DNA from 2 places in the Tenacibaculum aestuarii genome. Region 2 is predicted to be linked to the other one. Evidence: riboswitches for the same ligand, from Rfam matches in the RefSeq annotation. Region 2 holds a riboswitch; the other holds the start of a gene.

Region 1 (8,056 bases), 720 kb from region 2:
AAACAATTGTTTGTACATATCCTCAGATATTACACAAACCTTGGAGTTATTCTTTATATCATTTTGATTAAGAAAACGTCCATACATAAGATCTTTCTTCTGTACGCGATCTAACACTGGATAATCTCCACTCACCTGAAAATCTCCCGTTTTAAAATCCTTAACAATAGTCCCGTTTGTTTGATTTCTAGGTGCTAATAACTTTATTTCTTTAGCATATTCTTTTTCAAGAACCTCTATATCTTTAAATGTTAGACTAAATCTTCTTCCTTTTTGAAATCCTTTAAAAGGCATATCGGTTCTCTGCGTCCACACAAAAACACTGTTGGTTGCAAAATCTCCAAATATTCTTTTAAAATTGTTCTCCATTCCACGAGCAGCACCTAATAACACTACTAAAATGAAGATTCCCCATAGTACCCCTACAATTGTAATACCCGTTCTCAATTTATTTTTACGAATACTTCCGTAAATTTCTTGCCAAGTGTCTGAATCAAATAAAAACTTCATAATTAATCTGCTCTTAATGCTACAATTGGTTTAATTTGTGCTGCCTTTTTTGCTGGTAAATACCCTGCAATTAATCCTGATAAGATTAATATGATAGTAGCTCCTATTACAATACCTGGACTTACACTTGGGTCTTTTATAAAGTACTTTTCAAGACTATCTCCTATAGCACTCAATATATAAGTTCCTAAACTCAACCCTAAGTATCCTGCTATAGTTGTAATTAAGATTGATTCTTGAATTACCATACCAATTATTGAAGATGGTTTTGCTCCTAATGCTTTACGGATTCCGAACTCTTTAGTACGTTCTTTAATCACAAAAATCATGATATTACTAATTCCTATAATTCCTGCAATTAAAGTTCCTGAGCCGACAAAGATTACAATGAAATACAAGGCAAACATAAATTGGTTAATTCCTTTGTTTGCTTCTGCCATGTTTCTTACCGATAAAGCACTTTGATCATCAGGGTGAATATCTAATTTTTTTCGTAAATCTCTTTCTAAACGATTTCCAAATGTGATAGCTTGATCTAAGTTTAATTTTGGATCATAGCCTATATTTATTTGACTGATATAATCATTGTTCCCATATAATTTTTGAGCAGTCGTAACTGGCATATAGGTTAAACGCTCTTCGTTATCACCTCCCTCATCAGAAAAAATACCGATTACTTTATATGAAATTCCATCAACATTTACTCTTTTTCCCAACGCAGGTTTTTCTCCAAATAAGTCTTGTTTAACAAGACGACCTATCACGATAACTTTTGCGTTATTTTTTAAATCTAACTCGTTAATATATCTTCCTTCATCAATAATTGTTTTTTCTAAAAACTGATGATCTGGATGAACTGCTCGTAACTGATAATTATTTTGATTGTTTTTGTATGTTATGTTTACACTCTTGTATATTCTTGCTGTTAAATGTTGAATTTTATCTTCATATTCATCTTTAACATAATCAAAATCTTTGTTCTTTAACTGTATTCTTCTTCCTGTTTGTAAACCTTTATAAGGTTTTGAGGTTTTCCATACTCTTACAAACATCGCATTGGTTGCATCATCTGCAAAAGCAGTTTTAAACTGATTTTGTAATCCTGATACAATTCCAAATAATAGGGTAAAAAGTAAAATGGCAAAAGCGACAGTAAATCCTGATAAAACAGAACGTAGCTTGTTCTTGCTTATACTTTGAAAAATTTCTCTCCAACGATCTATATCAAACATATTATACCGCTTTAGAGTTTTTTACTTTGGTTGCCATTTCTGTTAATTCATCACTAATGATAACTCCGTCTTTTAGTCGAACAATTCTATTGGTTTGCGCAGCTACTTCTTCTTCGTGAGTAATTACAAAAACTGTCATCCCTTCATTATTAATCTCTGTTAACAAGTCCATTACAGAATCGGTTGTTGCAGAATCTAATGCTCCTGTTGGCTCATCAGCTAATACAACTTTAGGTTTTGTTGCCAATGCTCTAGCAATAGCTACACGCTGCTTTTGACCTCCAGAAAGTTCATTTGGTAAATGATTTGCCCAGTCTTTTAATCCAACTTTTTCTAGATATTCCATAGCTATTTCTAAACGTTCTTTTCTTCCTATACCTTTATAATATAATGGTAAAGCAACATTTTCTAAAGCAGTTTTATATGAAATTAGGTTAAATGACTGAAAAACAAAACCTAAAAATTTATTACGTAATACTGCGGCTTTCTTTTCATTTAAGTTTTCAATTAACTGTCCGTTTAAGTAGTATTTTCCTTCATCATGCGTATCTAACAAACCTACAATATTTAATAAAGTAGACTTACCAGAACCTGAAGATCCCATAATAGATACAAATTCTCCTTCTTTTATATGTAAATTCAATCCCTTTAAAACATGAAGTGAGTCTTTTCCTATAGGATAAGATTTGTGAAGATTTTCTATTCGAATCATAGTTTTAGTTAATTTTTAAATAAAAGTACATACTGATTTACCTAATTACTTCTAAATTATTGTTAAATCACTATTTACTTTCTTACAAGACGCTTACTTTTGAATAATGTTACAATATAATCTTTTATTTTTTCGCAAAAACTTATAAATGAACAGTATACCTAGCAATAAAAAAGTAATCTTATTTGATGGTGTGTGTAATTTCTGCAACAATAGTGTGCTAAAAGTGATAAAGTATGACACTAAAAATCAGTTTGTTTTTACCTCTCTTCAATCAGCTGTAGGAAAAGAAATTACACAATATTTAGGGATAGATACTTCAAAGATTGATTCTATTATACTATATGAACCAAATGTTGCTTATGATATTAAATCTACGGCTGCGCTAAGAATTATGAATGATTTTGGCGGGATATGGAAACTAACACAAGTTTTTTTGATATTTCCAGAGAGTTTAAGAAATTTGGTATACGACTACATTGCTAAAAATCGCTACAAGTGGTTTGGAAAAAAAGAAGCTTGTATGATTCCTTCTAAAGAAATACAAGAAAAGTTTTTATAAAAAAATAAGCTCACCAAATTGGTGAGCTTACTACACATAGCAATATTTCCCATTTTTTGGGGGACGACTTAATTAAAATAAATTTTTGAAGCTCCTAAGGCAACTTCTTTAGTATCTTTTTTAGTTTTAGCTGATAAATCGTAAATATTTAATTTACTGTTACCTGAAAAGCTAGCGTCTAATACAAAAACTTCGTTATTTCTTACTCCTAAACCATAAAGGTATCCTGCATCAGTAGTTAATAATTCAGATGTTGGTAAAGTAGTAGCGTTTACATCAGTTTTATAAATGTTATTTCCTAAACTATAATAAATGTTATTACCTTCTAAAACCATTTGAGAAGGATGCTCTCCTTCATTGAAAACTAATTCCGAATCAACCTCGTTATTAGCTGTATTTATAAAAGAAATAGCTGCTAATGTGTGTCCTACCACATTCCAACTTGCATCATAAATAGTTTTTCCTTGAGATAAAACTACTAACTTCCCTGAACTGTCTACATATAATTCATCTGGGTTATCTTTAACTGTTATTTCTTTCACTACTGATTTTGTAGCAATATCAATTACAACTACTTTATTATTTGTTCCGAATGCTCCTAAATGAGAAACATATAATTTTCCATTTTTAGCAATAATTCTTTCTGGTCCTAAAGCTACGTCTACTTTTCCTTCTACTTCTAAAGAGTTTAAGTCTACAATTGCAACAAAATCATCATTATCATTATCTGTAGCTCCCCAGTTAGTTACATAACCTTTATTTCCTACTACGGTCATATACCTTGGTTTTGACAAACCTGTTGTAATAGTTCCTGCTTTATCAAAAGTATATCTATCTACTACTGTTACTGTATTTTGGTTATCAGCTACTATATAAGCTCTATCGTCGTCAAACGCTATAGACTGAACATACTCTCCAAACTCAGCATTATTTACTTTTTTATAAATTGTATTCTCTACAATTGATAAATCATTAGATACAAAAGAAACAGATCCTGAAACAGCTGTAGTTCCTTCACCGCTAATCAAAATTCCGTTTTCATAATCTCCTTTAGGTAAACTAGGTGTTGGATCATCACTACATGACGTAAAAAGGATACCTCCTAAGAATAATAATCCTAATAATTTAGTTATTTTCATTTGTTAAAATTTATAATTGATGTTTATGTTAAAATTTCTCTGTGGCATAGGCCTCCTAGGCATAACCATATATTTTTCTCCTAATACATTGTTTACCTTAATACCTAATAGTAATTGTTTTTTTTGAGTTTGAAGGATTTCATACTCAGTCCCCACATTAACTATAAAAAAGCTAGGAACAATTAAATCATTAGAATTGTCCTCTGTAGTATACACAGCTCCATTAAAAAGTGACTGAGTAAACAAATTCACTTTTTTATAGTTTACCGATAAGTTACTATTCAATAAATGTTTAGGCACAAAAGTTAAATACTTGTCTGTCTCACTATCTTTCGCTAAAACATAAGAATAGTTAGAGCTTGCATTAAATTTATATTCTCCTATTTGAACTTTATAACTCAAACTAGCTTCTATACCTTTGTTCTGAGTTTCATTTAAATTGATTGGAGTCCAAACTCCTGGTCTGTTTGGATCGCCAGAAGGAGTCCACACAATTTTATCTTCTGTGTTAATCATGTAAGCACCCATATCAAAGTTTAAACCTTTGTTTGAGTAGCCTAACCCTACCTCTCCTTGAATAGAGGTCTCTGGGATTAAATTTTCATTTCCTTGCCCTGGCCAAAACAAGTCGTTATAGGTTGGTACTCTATAATTTTTCGATCCGTTAACTCTTACATACCATTTCGAAATAGGCGTTACTTTTATACCAGCAGCATAAACAAACGGAACCTTATAATCAGAATTAAAATCCTTTCTTAACTTAACATTGAAGGAAACATTTTTATGTATATCTTGTGTATAAACAAGGTGCTGAGAAAATTGTTTTCTATTTTTCTCTTTAATTACATCTGTACTACCAAAAGCAGATTCATACTCTGAAAAAAATGAAATTTTTGCTTTAATTCTAGGAAGTTTATAGTTCAGGTTGTACGACGCTATTACTCTTCTCGATTTTCCATAATTAAAATTATCAGAAAACTTATTAGAGAAATATTGATACTTCTGTGTTAAATACGCTAACTTAACTTCTTGCTCTAACTTTCCTTTTTCAAAACCATACACCAATAAGTTTCTTTGGTTAGAGTCTATATATTTTTCTCTTGCTGAAGTTGGATTAGGTAATGTTCCTGAGAAATGACGCTCACCAGAAAAACTTGTACTATAAAATTTTAATTCAGATTGATTATTGAATTTATATCCGAAGCCTAAGTTAATTCCATAGTTTTCATAAACTCCATTGGTATTTCTATACTCAGAATTGAACAATTTAAAATCATTTTCTGAAGAATTTCTAGAAACTCCCACTCCTATGCTATATTTTGAATTGGAGATTTTTGACTTAAAAAGAGAATTGAATGTATTGTAACTTCCTCCTGTTAGTACAAACTGATTTTTCACATTAAAGTCTTCTGTGTAATTTAAAACATCATTTAAATGCACCGTTCCTCCTATTGCTCCTGAACCAAATTCTATACTTCCTCCTCCTTTTCTTACATCAATCGCGTCATTTAAGCTTACTGTTAAAGAATTAAAACCTGTTTGACCATTGTTTATAGAGTTTATATTTATCCCGTTCCATACAACAGCTGTATTAGAAGCACTTGTACCTCTAAAACTCACAGAACTTGTTCCTCCTTTTCCGTACTCCTTTAAATAAATTGATGAATTGTATCTTATTAAATCAGTAAATGATTCAATATTTCGTGTCAACACAGAGTCTGAAAGACTTACCACATGCTGACCTATGGAGTTTTCTTTTAGTTTTTTTGTAGCATTGATAATAACTTCATCTAACCGATAAGAAATAGTATCATTTTGTCCTACTAGGACAATCACATAAAAAAAAGAAAAAAATGTAAATACTTTTTTAGCCATATTCTACCAAACTTTTATCCCGAAAGTTTTAATTAAATTATAATAATTGGCAGGTCTCCTGGCTTGCGTCTTGCAACATACCTTCCCATTTAAAAAACAGTGGTTTGAGTATTTGTTACAAGCTTAATAGCTTACAGTTGCGGGAACAGCTTCGGTTTTGCACCGAATTCCCTTTTAATTCTCTTTAATAGATGATTAAAGAAAAACCAAAAATCACGGCAAATGTATAGTATTCTTATAAATTAGCAACCATCAAATCATGATAATTTGCGAATTTTGTTTGTAAGTTTTCTGGAAGTGTATAATACGTTGGATGAATCATTTTTGCTAAACATTCAACTCCTTCTACTAAAGTACCAGCAGAAGACTGTGTAAACATGGCAAAATCGGCAATGTACACTTGTTTGTTTTTTACCGCTCTTAAAGACGTCCATTCTTCTCTTTCTTCTAAAAACTTCATATCTTCAAGTGTTCTCTCAATTCCGTATCCGCAAGGAGCAATAATCAATACCTCTGGATTGTATTTTACGATTTTATCCCAAGAAATTACGATGCTATCTCCTGATGGATGTGATAATAAATCTATTCCACCAGCATACCCTATTTGATGTGGAATCCAGTGTCCGCAATTAAACAACGGATCAATCCACTCTAACAACATCACACTTTTCGATTGGATTCTATGTTCACGTTGCACATCTACAATATCATAAATACGCTTTTTCAACCCACTTACATACGCCTCTCCTACTGCTTCCTGTTTCATAGCTTTTGCAATGGTTAACGCATTATCAAAAACATCTTCTAAAGAGTTCGGAGTAATAGATATTAGTTCTGGAACCTTTGGCAGTTTGTAAGCTGATTTTGCCACAGATTCTGTATCTATCTGGCAAACATCACATACATCTTGTGTAAAAACAATATCTGGAGCTATACTTTCTAAAACAGGTTCATCAACATAATACAAGGTCTTCCCTTCTGCCTTGGTTTTAGAAAAAATAGCCGTTATTTCTTTACTCGTTAACACTTTTCCTTCTAACTTATATCGAACAGCTACTTCTTTTTCTTTTAAAGCTACTTCTGGACACTCAAAAGTAATTCCGTTTAAATAGTTCTGTAAGCCCATGTCATAAATCATCTGAGTTACTGCTGGCATAAAAGAAGATACTGTCATAATTCGTGGTTTTAGTTCAGCAAAAATAAACAGTTCTCTATTTTAATTTGTTTTTTATTAAAAATCTTTCCAATCTTTGTGTCAACATAAAATGCTATTTCATGATATATTATATCTCAGGAGGTGAACGCTCAGGTAAAAGTAGCTATGCTCAAAAGCTAGCCGAATCTTTATCTGACACCCCTATTTACCTAGCCACTTCTCGTATTTGGGATGAAGATTTCAAGCAACGAGTTGACAGACATATTTCTGATAGAGATGAACGCTGGACCACTGTTGAAGAGGAAAAATGGTTGAGTAAAGTGATTTCTGAAAAACAAACTGTCGTTGTTGATTGTGTTACACTATGGTTAACGAACTTCTTTGTAGACACAAAATATGATATTGAAAAAGCATTAGAAATTGCCAAAGAAGAAATCAATAAATTGGTTGAAATAGACGCCAATATTATCATTATTTCTAATGAAATTGGTATGGGATTACATGCCAATTCTGAATCTGGTAGAAAATTCACACAACTACAAGGCTGGACTAACCAACATATAGCTAAACTAGCTGATAAAGCCATTTTTATGGTATCTGGACTTCCTTTAACTTTAAAATAAAACATGACAACAACAATAACTCCTCTATCAAAAGATTTACAGAACGAACTTCAAGAAGAAATTAACTTCAAGACCAAGCCTATTGGTGCTTTAGGTAATTTAGAAAAAATCGCCATGCAAGTGGGATTAATTCAAAATACCACTACCCCTGTGTTATCAAAACCTACTATTATGGTTTTTGCAGGAGATCACGGAATTGCTACCACAGGAAAAGTGAGTCCGTACCCACAAGAAGTTACGCAACAAA
Region 2 (8,056 bases):
AAAGTTCCTGCTATTGGATTGATTACTGCTTGACCTGCGTCAATTTTAATTTGTGCTTCTGGTGAAGATCCCATTAATTTAAAACTTCCATAATCAAAATAGAATAAATAAGGTGACGGATTGATGGAACGCAAAGCTCTATACACATTAAATTCATCTCCTTTAAACTGTTGTTGAAATTGACGCGATAGTACCAATTGAAAAACATCTCCTCTCTTGCAGTGTTCTTTTGCTTTTAATACATTCTGCTTAAATTCTTCATCTGTAATGTTAGAAGTTTCTTCTCCTTGAAAAGTAAAATCATATTGAGCAAACGATTGAGAATTCACTAAATTTTCTACTTCAGACAATCTAGATTCTTCACCTTCAGGAATATTCTCTATTAAAATCATTTCATTTTTAAAATGATTGATAGCCACAATAAATCGGAAAAAACTGTATTGTAATAATGGGATGTTGGAAGGTGCTTTTTTTGAGTTAAACTTTATGGTTTCAAAATATTTAACTGCATCAAATGTGGTATATCCATACAACCCATTGAATGATTTGATTTCATCTGAACAATTTACTTCAATCAAGTTACTGTAAGCATCAAACTTTTCATAAAAATCTCCTTGAATCGATTCTCTTTTCTTTTCTTCTTTTTTATAAAACAATAACAGTTCGTCATTTTCTGCCTTAATCGTAACCAAAGGTTCTATACATAAAAATGAATAACTGTTTTCTTTACTGTGATAATCAGAACTTTCTAACAGCAAACTATTTGCATACTTATCTCTTGTTCTTAAGTACAAACTTACTGGCGTAACCATATCCGCCAATTGTTTTTTAGAAACTGTTGTAAACTTAAGCCCCCTTTTTATTCCCCTTAAGGGGGAAAATGATTCGTTTATATTTTTATCTTTTTGATTATTCATTGTTTGTTTTTTTTTACTTCTCCTTCCCTTTGGGAAGGTTGGGTTGGGCTAAAAAAAAAGGCTTATCATGAGATAAGCCTTTTCGTTGTATTATAGATATAACAAGATGGTCTCACTAACGTAAGTTATGAGTTTTCCACCACCAGTTATTTAATTGTTGATTCATCATTATGATGCAAATGTATAAAGTGATTTTGAATTGACAAATTTTTTTAGATTAAAAAAATTAGCCCGTAACAAAAAGAAAATTAGTTAATTGAAAAATCTTCTTTAGAAAAGACTATATCTATAGGTGAATTTCCTACTCCTTTTACCTTTTTAAAAACAGAAGCATCTTCGTTATAAATTACTAACATACTTTTATCTGTATCAAAAAAATCTTCTGCTCCTAAAACATATATTTTTCCTGTTGTAGGATGCTCTCTTACGATGGTTATAAGCATCACTCCATCCATTATCGGATTTACAAACTCTGTTGCTTCTTTGCTCTCTGTATTAAAACGATGAATTGAACCTGTATTCACCTCAACCCAATAAATAGTATTACTAGAAGAACTCATTGTAAGCATGCTTGTTTTATACAAATTTACCCCATCTAGAGTAATTGTTTCTGCTACTGAATAATCGTTTGCAAGACTTACAAATTGTGCTTTTTCACCTACTCTCTTCTCAGTTCCAACCCAAATTTGGTTGTTTTTATCTTTTAAAATTCCTGAAATAACATCTTCAAATGTTACTGCTGTTTTTAATGATTTATCTTTAAGGTTTAATACTTTCAACTCTTTATCGTCAGCAATTAACATATTTTCACCATCTACTAAAAGTCCCGACTTAGAAAACAATACTTTATCTGAAATTCCTTCTATTTTATCTTTTATTCCTTCATTTATATTGAAAAATGACAAGCTGTATGTTTTGCTTCTTCCACTTCCAGCAGTTGAAATCATTAACCCTTCAGTTTCAGAAAACATTGTTAAATACGAAGGATCAGTAACCGCAGAAGTTGTTACTACTTTTTCTACAGCTAAATTTTGCAAATCAAATTTTGTAACAAAATCAGGACCTGATTGTGATACTGTAAATAGTTTGTTTTCATATTCTGAAAAAGAAATTGTGTTTTTATTTAACGATTCATACACATTAGATGTAAAAACCTGATTTTCATCTAAATACCCAATTACTGTTCCTTCACCTTCATAACCTACAATAAAAGAATTATCATAAATTGGAGTTGGTTCATGTTTTATTGAATCACTTGAACAAGAAAAAAATGTCATAAATAGACATAACAATGCAATACTGTAAATACGTATCATCTTTATAATTAATTTAAAATTTCAGAAAATAAAAACACTTCCAAACATTAAACTCTTTAAATGCTTGTGTGTATTATTGTTCATCCTCTTAATCCCGAAAGGACAACAACAAATAAAATTTTGGCAGGTCTCCTGACTAACATCTTATTACTACCTTCCCGTAAAAAAAACAGTGGTGTAAGAAATAATAAGTATCTATTTAGAATAGACGTAGCTTACAGTTGCGGGTACAGTTTAGGATTTTCACCTAATTCCCTTTTAATTTTCTTTTCTTCAAAGAAAAACCGCGGCAAATATATTTTAGTCCAAGTAAAGAATCATAAACTTTAACAATAATAATCTGTATCTCTCCTAATTCTTCAACCTAACTTTATACACATCAACCTTTTGCTAAAAAAAATCAAGCAACAATAACTTTTATCTTAAAAAATAATTACAAATAATCATCTTTTTTTAATTTTAAGTTTAAAATTAAAACTGAAAATAAAAATATCATTTACACAAAACAACATGATTAGTTTATTTGCATTGCAATAATTAATTAAAAACAGAAATTATGTGTGGAATTGTATGTGCGTTTGATTTAAAACAACCTTCAGATATATTAAGACCTCAAATTTTAGAAATGGCTAAGAAAGTTCGTCATAGAGGTCCGGATTGGAGTGGAATTTACAGCGATGAAAAAGTAATAATGGCGCATGAGCGATTAGCAATCGTTGATCCAGCTTCTGGTCAACAACCATTATTTAGTTATGATCGTAGATTTGTGTTAGCTGCCAATGGAGAGATATACAACCACAAAGAAATTAGAAAACAACTTAAAGAACAACACGAGTTTTTAACACAATCTGACTGTGAGGTTATCTTAGCTTTATACAAAGAAAAAGGTGTGGAGTTTTTAGATGACCTAAACGGAATCTTCGGCTTCGCTGTATATGACTCAATGACTGATGAATATTTAATAGCTCGTGATCATATGGGAATTATCCCTTTATACATGGGGTGGGATAAACATGGAACCTTTTATGTTGCTTCTGAATTAAAAGCTTTAGAAGGAGTTTGCAACAAGATTGAAGTATTTCCTCCTGGGCACTATTACACTCGTGAAGATGGATTACAAAGATGGTATTCTCGTGACTGGATGGAATATGAAGCTGTTAGAGATAACCAAACTTCTATTGATGAAGTACGTGATGCTTTAGAAGCTGCTGTTCATCGTCAATTAATGAGTGATGTACCTTACGGAGTTTTATTATCTGGAGGATTAGATTCTTCTATTACCTCTGCAATTGCTAAAAAATATGCGGCGAAGCGTGTAGAATCTGACGACAAAGATGCCGCGTGGTATCCACAACTACATTCGTTTTCTGTTGGGTTAGATGGATCTCCTGATTTAGCTGCAGCAAAAAAAGTTTCAGAACATTTAGGTACTATTCACCATGAAATTACCTTTACCATTCAAGAAGGATTGGATGCTATAAAAGATGTAATTTACAACCTAGAAACCTACGATATTACAACAGTTCGTGCTTCTACTCCTATGTATTTAATGGCACGTGTTATTAAATCAATGGGTATAAAAATGGTCTTATCAGGTGAAGGTGCTGACGAACTTTTTGGAGGATATTTATACTTCCACAAAGCTCCAGATGCTGAAGAATTTCACAAAGAAACAGTACGTAAATTAGATAAACTATATCAATATGATTGTTTACGTGCTAACAAAAGTTTAATGGCTTGGGGAATTGAGGGACGTGTTCCATTCTTAGATAAAGAATTTATGGATGTGGCTATGCGTATTAACCCTGAAGATAAAATGATTAACGGTGAACGTATGGAAAAATGGGTATTACGTAAGGCTTTTGAAAGTTATTTACCAAAAGAAGTTGCTTGGAGACAAAAAGAACAATTCTCTGACGGAGTTGGTTATAACTGGATTGACACTTTAAAAGAAGTTGTTGAGGCTGCTGTTACCGATGAAATGATGGAAAATGCTGCACATCGTTTCCCTACTCAAACACCAAGAGCAAAAGAAGAATATTTCTATCGTACCATTTTTGAAGAACATTTTCCTAGTGAAGCTGCTGCATTAACTGTGCCTTCTGTGCCTTCAATTGCGTGTAGTACACCAACTGCATTAGCTTGGGATAAAAGTTTTCAAAACCAAAACGAACCTTCTGGTAGAGCCATCAAAGCTGTACATGAAGATGCTTACTAAGAAAAATCTTAGTTCAGATTTTAGTTGTGTAAAACCTCGCCAATTGGTGAGGTTTTTTTATTCAAAATCTAAAATACTATCTGCTTTTATTAAACTGATCAGAGCATTAATTTTCTGCATCATTTTATTATAGAACTTATTTTGCTCTTTTTCTCCAGAGGTATTTAAAAGTTTCGAATGCTTAATTTGATTCTCCATGTAGTTTTTAGCTTCTAAACATGTTTCGCTATCTGCTGTTTTAAAATATGAAAGCATAGAATTTGGGACAAATAGAAGCTGTTGCTCTTGGTTAAACACCAGTACATTATTATTCATCAATAAAAGTTCATTATAGTAAAGTTCAAATCCTTTATTTTCTAAAACCTTTTCAGAAATACTATTCAACAACACCTTTAACTCTCTACAAAGACTCATTGCTTCAATCGCAGAGATTTGCCCTGCTTCATAATAAAAGTAAATCTGTTTTAGCGTACTATTGATAGTTGTTGTATCCCAAATTTCAGACACATTCAAAAAGCTGTAAAAATCTCCAAGCCGCTTTCCTGACTGTATAGTAGATAATTTAGGGTAGAATCTATCAAAACGAACATTTCTAAATTCTACACACAGCAACTTCATCCAAACATACATTTTAAATCTACTTAATAACGAATCATCAATTAAATAAAACAGCGGGATGTCTTTTGCTGAATAGTAGATTTTAAAACTCTTATCTTTTGCTGTTTCAACTAATAAGTTATAAGAGGTATCAAAATATTCTCGCAAACTATCTTCATCCTTTATTTGAAGTGTCTTTTCTACTGATACATAATTTTTCACTACTTCTCCATACAATGTATCTAATGAAAAGTTAAAATGTTTAGCTAACAAAACTGCCTCATCTAAAGAAATCTTGCTTTTTAAACTCGTCCTTCTGTGCGCAGCATCATAACTAATCTGTAAAACAACAGCCAATGTATCGTTAAGTGATTTGCCTCTTAACTCTTTTTTTATTCGCTCTAATAAAACCTTCTGAAACATTTTTAAAAATAATCATTTTGTGATAATCACAAAAATATTTTTATAAAACCGCTAATCAAACAATTAAAACTTGATTAATCACAATAATTTTACCATAAACAAAATCAATAAATTATGAAAAATATTTGCTTACTATTACTAGTTTGTTGCTTAACTACACAAGCGCAAAGCAGAAAATTTAGAGCCCCTATTTGGACAACTCATTCTAAAAACACAGATATTGCTGGTGTATCAATCGGCACTTTTCCAAAATCAATTTTTACAGACTCTACACTAACCAGAACATTCGGGGTACGATTAGAGATTCCCGGTCTTGGTATACTTCTGCCACTTATACCTAAATCTCCTTTATCAACCAGTTTAACAGAATTTGAAAATAAACTTGATTCAGAACCTTCAGAAATTGTATATGGAATAAATCTATCATCTGGATCAACAGCAGAAACTCAAGTTAATGGTATTTCAGGTGCTTTCATTGGTCAGTATTTCATAAAAATGAACGGGATAGCAATTGCAGGAATAGGAAATATAATTGAAAAACAAAACGGAATGGCATTAAGTATTTTAGGAAATGACAGCTACGTTATGAATGGTCTCAGCGGGAGCTTCATTGGAAATCATACACAAACTTTAAACGGAGCTCAAATTGGAGGATTTAACGTTTCAGAATTCACCAATGGAATCCAAATTGGAATCCAAAATAACAACAACAAAAAACAAAACTTAACTAATGGAGCCCAAATAGGAGTTTTGAACTACACAGAAGACCTTCAAGGTGTTCAAATTGGATTAATTAACAACACAAAATCATTAAAAGGTATTCAAATTGGTTTATGGAATAAAAATGAAAAGCGTGCTCTTCCTATCATAAACTGGAACTTTTAAATTATAAAATCATGTTAAATTTTACAAATCAGGTTGCTATTGAATCAATTTTAATAGCAAAAAGAACAATTTTAATACACCTTTCTAAGTCTAGTGTTTAATTTTGTTACACCCTAAATTAACTATTACTCACACTCCCCATTTTTATTATTTAACCATAAAACTTAGTACCATGAAAAAATTAGTATTTGGTTTACTTTTCCTAGGTCTAACCAACCTGGCTCACTCCCAAAATGATATACAAAAAAACATTATTTTGGAACCTGTTACCATTAAACCTTTAAATTTAAGCTACCTTAAGGAAGTTCAACGTGAAGACACTCCTGAATTTGCTGTAAACCTACAAAACGAAGCCGCTAGGTATGATATTACTGAAGACCCAATTTTTGGCAAAGAATTTGAAGCTTATGAGGTTATTTTTAAGTCAAAAAATGATGAGACATCTGGTTTAATTACTGCCACTTATGACTCTAAAGGTAAAATCATGAGTTCTATAGAACGTTACAAAAACATTTTACTTCCAAAAACTGTTAGAACAGCTATTAACAACAAGTATCCTGGATGGGTTATATACAAAGACGTATATCTTGTTACCTACAGAGACAATAGCAAATCTAAACAAGTATTTAAAGTACAGATAAGAAAAGATGGAGAAAAGAAAAACCTAAAACTTGATTATGACGGAAACATTCACTAAAACCGATTGCTAACTAAAATTTACATCAACATTAAAAAAGCATTTTACAATATTGTAAAATGCTTTTTTAACATTTACCCATAAAGCACCCCGTTTTTTACCTGTTTAACATCTAGTTAACTATTTTGAACTTATCTATTTGTTAACTTTACACATGGCTGTTTACCTTATTCAACATATAACAACTAACAAAACAGCAATAGAATTAGCTATTGCTTTTTACTCCAAACTTCAACTAACACTTTTTAAAAAGTGTATTAACTGTTGGGTTGACTACAAAAAAAACAGCGTTTTTTACCTAATAAAAGCAATTGATAAAAAAGACATTAAAAAACTGTATCACAAATCTATTAACCTGCAACCATATAAGATCTCATCTGTTAATAGTCATTTAGCATATGCTTTTTTTAAAAGTGAACAACAACTTAAAGTAATACAGTCAGAATTTAATTATAACTTTCACGAGCATTCCATTTTATTTTTAGCAAAAGCATTTAATAAAAAATTATTGTTATGTAAATTAAAAAAACATAAAGCTCAGGAAACATTATTATATAAAAAAACAATTATTCAAAACCTTATTCATTCTTATGGAGGAAGTCAAATCGAAACTAAAGAAAAGGCTTTCATAGCTTCTTTCCCTTCTTTAAAAAAAGCTTTTGATTGTTCTGTTTCGATTCAAAAAAGACTAAACAAAAAAATTGATTGCTTTCCTGTTAAAATTATTTTACATCCTTACGATTATAATCAAGAAAACAATTCTTTACATTCAACCATTAGTAAACTTAACGAACTCCTTTATTTTATAAAAACTAAAAAGCAACTCATCATTTCATCACAAATAGCAAACTCAAATACTTACTCTAAATACACCGATTTTAAACATAACAATGTATGTTTTAGATTAAATCCTGAAGCAGAAAACTTCTTACTCTCATTATTAAGTACAATCTCAAAAAATTATCAAAACCCTAACTTTAATATCCCGAATATTGCTTCTATG

Evidence for each region. Region 2 has a riboswitch for cobalamin ahead of ACKTSU_RS11030 (hypothetical protein). Riboswitches for the same ligand answer to the same signal wherever they lie in the genome.
Region 1: it holds a riboswitch for cobalamin, as region 2 does, so the genes downstream of both, ACKTSU_RS07595 (TonB-dependent receptor domain-containing protein) here and ACKTSU_RS11030 (hypothetical protein) in region 2, are expected to answer to the same signal.

Annotation. Positions count from the first base shown of each region.
Region 1 covers NZ_CAZEFY010000003.1:315,443-323,498, forward strand. Annotated here, with positions in the region: gene ACKTSU_RS07570 (ABC transporter permease) at 1-510, opposite strand, end outside; gene ACKTSU_RS07575 (ABC transporter permease) at 513-1,742, opposite strand; gene ACKTSU_RS07580 (ABC transporter ATP-binding protein) at 1,744-2,454, opposite strand; gene ACKTSU_RS07585 (thiol-disulfide oxidoreductase DCC family protein) at 2,603-3,016, shown strand; gene ACKTSU_RS07590 (YncE family protein) at 3,085-4,155, opposite strand; gene ACKTSU_RS07595 (TonB-dependent receptor domain-containing protein) at 4,159-6,030, opposite strand; cobalamin riboswitch at 6,062-6,256, opposite strand; gene ACKTSU_RS07600 (ABC transporter substrate-binding protein) at 6,266-7,204, opposite strand; gene ACKTSU_RS07605 (bifunctional adenosylcobinamide kinase/adenosylcobinamide-phosphate guanylyltransferase) at 7,306-7,809, shown strand; gene cobT (nicotinate-nucleotide--dimethylbenzimidazole phosphoribosyltransferase) at 7,813-8,056, shown strand, end outside.
Region 2 covers NZ_CAZEFY010000003.1:1,036,156-1,044,211, forward strand. Annotated here, with positions in the region: gene ACKTSU_RS11025 (anthranilate synthase component I family protein) at 1-812, opposite strand, end outside; gene ACKTSU_RS11030 (hypothetical protein) at 1,166-2,233, opposite strand; cobalamin riboswitch at 2,339-2,537, opposite strand; gene asnB (asparagine synthase B) at 2,790-4,451, shown strand; gene ACKTSU_RS11040 (hypothetical protein) at 4,509-5,471, opposite strand; gene ACKTSU_RS11045 (LA_2272 family surface repeat-containing protein) at 5,586-6,356, shown strand; gene ACKTSU_RS11050 (hypothetical protein) at 6,529-7,053, shown strand; gene ACKTSU_RS11055 (helix-turn-helix domain-containing protein) at 7,208-8,056, shown strand, end outside.